Regions from separate parts of the Heyndrickxia sp. NPDC080065 genome, predicted to be linked through region 1. Evidence: riboswitches for the same ligand, from Rfam matches in the RefSeq annotation. Region 1 holds a riboswitch; the other holds the start of a gene.
The links. A riboswitch is a leader RNA that binds a small molecule or an ion and turns the genes downstream of it on or off. The one in region 1 is predicted to bind lysine.

Region 1 (2,475 bases):
AACAGCTGCGAGTTGTCCATCCTACAGTTGAAGCTATTAATGGGAATGTGTTTATCGTTCCTATAGCTGGAACGACAACGGTTGTAGAAAGATCAATTAACTATGCAAAATCTCTCACTGATCAAGTAATCGCTGTATATGTTGCGTTTGATAAAGAAGATGAAAAAAAGATGGAGAAAAAGTGGGAAGCATTAAATAATGGTGTTCGATTAGTGACACTTTATTCTTCCTACCGAAGCATTATCCATCCATTATGTAAATTTTTAGAGACGGTTCAATCAAAGGCGCAGGAAAATCACTATATGGTTACTGTTCTTGTGCCTCAATTTATACCGAAAAAAAGGTGGCATAATATACTACACAATCAATCAGCATTATTAATAAGAGCAAAGCTATTGTGGCAAAAAGATATTGTTGTAGCAACGCTTCCTTATAAATTTAAAAAATAGATTATTCGCTTTCTAAATTTTTCTATTGCAATATCAAAATGTTATTCTATAATAGTAATTGATAATTTAATAAAAAAATCCTCATCAACCGATGGGGTAGAGGTCGCGGCTATTAAGAGTAAGACGGACGAGAAGCAGAAGATTTTATTGACTCCGCCTGAAAGGAATAGCTGCCGAAGCTTATACAAATCTCTGGATGTATAGGCTGGGGCTGTTTCCAAATAGGGACAGAACTGTCACGTTTATTGATTCCAAATAAACGTGTTGAGCTATCTTCGGAAGGTATGATGCGGAGTGTTAATAATGCCGTCGATCCTTTTTCGTCGGCATTTTTTGTTTATTCCCCGACTCCTTCCAATATCTTTTAAGGAGTGTAAAACCACATGCAAACACAGCAAGAACAACATGGAGTTCAACAACTTAAACGTAATTTAAAATCCCGGCATTTAACAATGATTTCACTTGGAGGTACGATTGGGACAGGCTTGTTTCTAGCGAGTGGCGGCGCAATCCACACAGCTGGACCTGGCGGGGTAATTGTATCTTACTTATTAATAGGAATAATGGTTTATTTTTTAATGACAAGTTTAGCCGAAATGGCTGCCTATATGCCAGTAGCTGGAACCTTTAGTACGTATGCTACTAAATTTGTGGATCCATCACTTGGGTTTGCTCTAGGCTGGAATTATTGGTATAACTGGGCGATTACGATTGCTGCAGAATTATCTGCCGTTACAATTATCATGAAATTCTGGTTTCCACATACACCATCCCTAATATGGAGCAGTATTTGTTTAGTTATTATGTTTCTATTAAATTATTTGTCTGTTAAAGGGTTTGGTGAGGCTGAATTTTGGTTCTCTCTTATTAAAGTAGTTACTGTAATTGTTTTTATTATTACTGGATTTTTAATGGTGTTTGGAATTATGGGCGGCGAACCTGTCGGATTAAAAAATTTCACTATTGGTGATGCCCCATTCCACGGTGGGTTTATGTCCATGCTTGGTATTTTTATGGCTGCAGGGTTTTCCTTTCAAGGAACAGAGCTTCTTGGAGTAGCCGCTGGAGAAAGCGATAATCCTGAGAAAAATATTCCAAAAGCTGTTCGTCAAGTATTCTGGCGTATTCTTTTATTCTATGTTTTAGCTATCCTAGTTATCGGTCTTTTAATTCCTTATACAGATAAAAACTTAGCGACTGAAGATGTAGCAATGAGTCCTTTTACCATTATTTTTGACAAAGCAGGAATCGCTTTTGCTGCTTCCGTTATGAATGCAATTATTCTTACTGCTGTTCTATCTGCTGGTAATTCAGGTATGTACGCTTCAACTCGTATGCTTTGGGATCTCGCTCGCAATGGCAAGGCACCAAAATTTTTAGCTAAATTAAATAAAAACGGTATACCTGTAAATGCTTTAATTGTCACTGCTTTGGTCGGAACCCTTGCCTTTCTAGCTTCATTTTTCGGTGATGGAGTCGTTTATGTATGGTTATTGAATGCTTCAGGAATGTCAGGATTTATTGCATGGCTTGGAATTGCCATCAGTCATTATCGATTCCGAAAAGCTTATGTAGCTCAAGGAAAAGACTTAAATGATTTACCTTACCGATCAAAACTCTTTCCATTCGGACCAATTTTTGCTTTTGTCCTTTGTGCATTTGTCATTTTAGGACAAAACTACTCTGCCTTTATGGGGGCACATATTGACTGGACTAATGTTTTAGTATCCTATATCGGATTACCGTTATTTATAATCGTTTGGTTAGGATATAAATTGATTAAAAAGACAAAAATCGTTCCGCTTGAACAATGTGATTTTAATACAGACCAGAGGTAATAAGAAATCCTCTAGCCGATAGGCGCTGGAGCTGGACAACGCAGACACTTTTCGAAACTTACACCCTTAAAAATTTTATACTTTCATACCTTTTAATGAAGGCCGTCTTTGACGGTCTTTTTTACTTTTCCCATAAGTATTCACTTTCATCAAATAAACATTATGGAATAAAGAAGCTTATACTTTCA
Region 2 (2,475 bases), on a different contig from region 1:
AAATTCAATCACAAAGAAAAATGCGAACAGAAGCATTTGAGGAAATTATTAAACGACATAAAAAGATTAAAATACTTATACGTTGGGATTTTAAAGACCTAGATATTTAAAAATAGGGGCTGTCTGACACTTTGCTTTTCAGATAGCTCCTATTCTTCTTTTTGCTCCAGTATTCTAAAGTCAACTGCTTTTATTTTATTTTTTGCCCCACCGAATCAAGTTCAAATGCTGTATGAAGAATTCGGGATGCTTCAATCATATGATTTTCTTCAATTACCGTTGATACCTTAATTTCTGATGTACTGACCATCTTAATTTGAATATTATTTTTTGCTAGTATGTCGAACATTTTGGCTGCTACTCCTGGATTTGAAATCATTCCAGAACCAATAATTGATACTTTGGCAAGATCAGATTCATATTCGAAATGATCAAATCCTAAAGCTTCTTGATACTGTTCGAGTATGTCAATTGTTTCACGCAAATCATCATTTTTTATTGAAAAAGAGAGATAGGTATCTTCACCAACGGTTAAATTTTGAATAATAATATCAACATTTATGTTTCTTCTTGCCAATTTATTAAAAATAGAAGAAAGGTTGTTGTAGCCATTTTTCAATCCGAAAACAGTAATTCTTGTGATTGCCCCCTCAAATGCTACTCCACGAACAATTAAACTTTTTTCCACAGCTATTTCCTCCTCAATTACAGTCCCAGATTCTTTAACCAAGCTCGAACAAACCTCTAATGGAATTTGGTGATTTTTCGCAAACTCCACCGCTCTTGCATGCAAAACTCCAGCACCAAGATTTGCCAGCTCCAGCATCTCATCATACGATATTGCTTCAAGTTTCCTAGCACCAGGGATGTATCTAGGATCAGAAGTAAATACACCCGTTACATCTGTATAAATGATGCACTTATCTGCTGCTAATGCTGCTGCTAAAGCTACTGCTGTTGTATCTGAACCACCTCTGCCTAATGTCGTAATTTCCCCATTTTCTGTTGCTCCTTGAAACCCTGCAACGATTACAATTTGTTCTTCTGCAAGATATTTCTTTATTTTATTTGGATCAATATCAATAATACGAGCATTACTATGTATATTTTCCGTCAATATACCAGCCTGCCATCCGGTAAATGAGATGGCTGAATGACCTTTCTCAGCTAATGCCATTGATAAAAGGGCAATAGTAACTTGTTCGCCCGTTGATAGTAGCATATCCATTTCCCTTTTACTCGGGTAAGAAGATAGCTCCTTAGATAAGGCAACAAGTTGATCAGTTGTTTTTCCCATCGCAGATACGACAACAACTACTTTGTGGCCTTTCTTCTTTTCCTCTAAAATTCGATTTGCTGTATTTTTAATTCTTTCTACATCGCCAACTGATGTCCCGCCAAATTTTAGTACAACTAACCCCAATGATTTCGCCTACTTTCAACAAATGATTTTGTAGTTACAGCCAAATGTAAAATAAAAACAAAATAAAAAAGCAATGAGAAATCTATCTCATTGCTTGTGATGACGTAACTAAAACTTATTACGAAAAACACTTTGCGAGATAGCTCTCCAAGATGAACGAATCATCTTGACAGTTCAGCACTTCTTAAATACATGAACCAGCAAAAAAAGGAATGAGCCTGTTTTCACTTCGGCAAAACTACCTTTCAAAGCTTTTCATAGAATCTCATCATTCTCCAAGCATCTACTCTTTAGTTTTGCACCTCTATCACTTATTAGTAATAAAAGTTTATTAAATTTTTTATCATTATAGCACAAGCTTATTTACTTGACTATACTTAATTAACGTAGTTTTCAAAAGATTGATGTAATATTTAATTTATATAGTTTTTAAAGAAGGCTCTTTTCGTATAAATTGTTGTTTTTAGACTATAAACTTAGTCCGTTGATTTCCGCTCCAGACACTTGCTTTCAGCGGGGAGGGATGGGAGCCTCCTCGGCGTTACTCGCCTGCGGGGTCTCCCACTTCCCTCTTTTTCCCGCAGGAGTCAAGTGCCCTCCGCTACAATCAACTCAGATTGTTAATAAAATATCACTATAATAGCAACAAACTTTACGAAAACAGCCTTAAAGAAAGAACTTAGGGCATCATTTCGTGAGAAAATTATTCCTATAGTTGTATGCTAGTTCATTAAATTTTCTATTCCAAAATATCAAAATTTACGAACAAAACTTTAATCCTCTAATTTTTCTTTTAATGCTTCCGCTGCGGCTTGAGGAATTCCCAGCTTAACAAAGTCGTCAATAGAGGCTTCTTTCATATTCTTCATCGATCCAAAGTGACGAAGAAGAAGTTTTTTTCGCTTCGGACCAATTCCCGCAATATCATCTAAAATAGACTGAAAGGCGGTTTTACCTCTAAGCTGACGATGAAATGTAATGGCAAATCTGTGTACCTCATCTTGGATCCTTTGCAATAAATAAAACTCTTGGCTAGTCCTTCCTAAAGGAAC

Region 2: another riboswitch for lysine. It lies ahead of ACQKP0_RS17875 (aspartate kinase); the one in region 1 lies ahead of ACQKP0_RS03140 (amino acid permease).

What each region holds. Positions count from the first base shown of each region.
Region 1 covers NZ_JBNNWS010000002.1:201,689-204,163, forward strand. Annotated here, with positions in the region: gene ACQKP0_RS03135 (APC family permease) at 1-449, shown strand, start outside; lysine riboswitch at 539-729, shown strand; gene ACQKP0_RS03140 (amino acid permease) at 833-2,287, shown strand.
Region 2 covers NZ_JBNNWS010000014.1:162,547-165,021, reverse strand. Annotated here, with positions in the region: gene ACQKP0_RS17880 (YslB family protein) at 1-110, shown strand, start outside; gene ACQKP0_RS17875 (aspartate kinase) at 191-1,423, opposite strand; lysine riboswitch at 1,556-1,738, opposite strand; gene uvrC (excinuclease ABC subunit UvrC) at 2,197-2,475, opposite strand, start outside.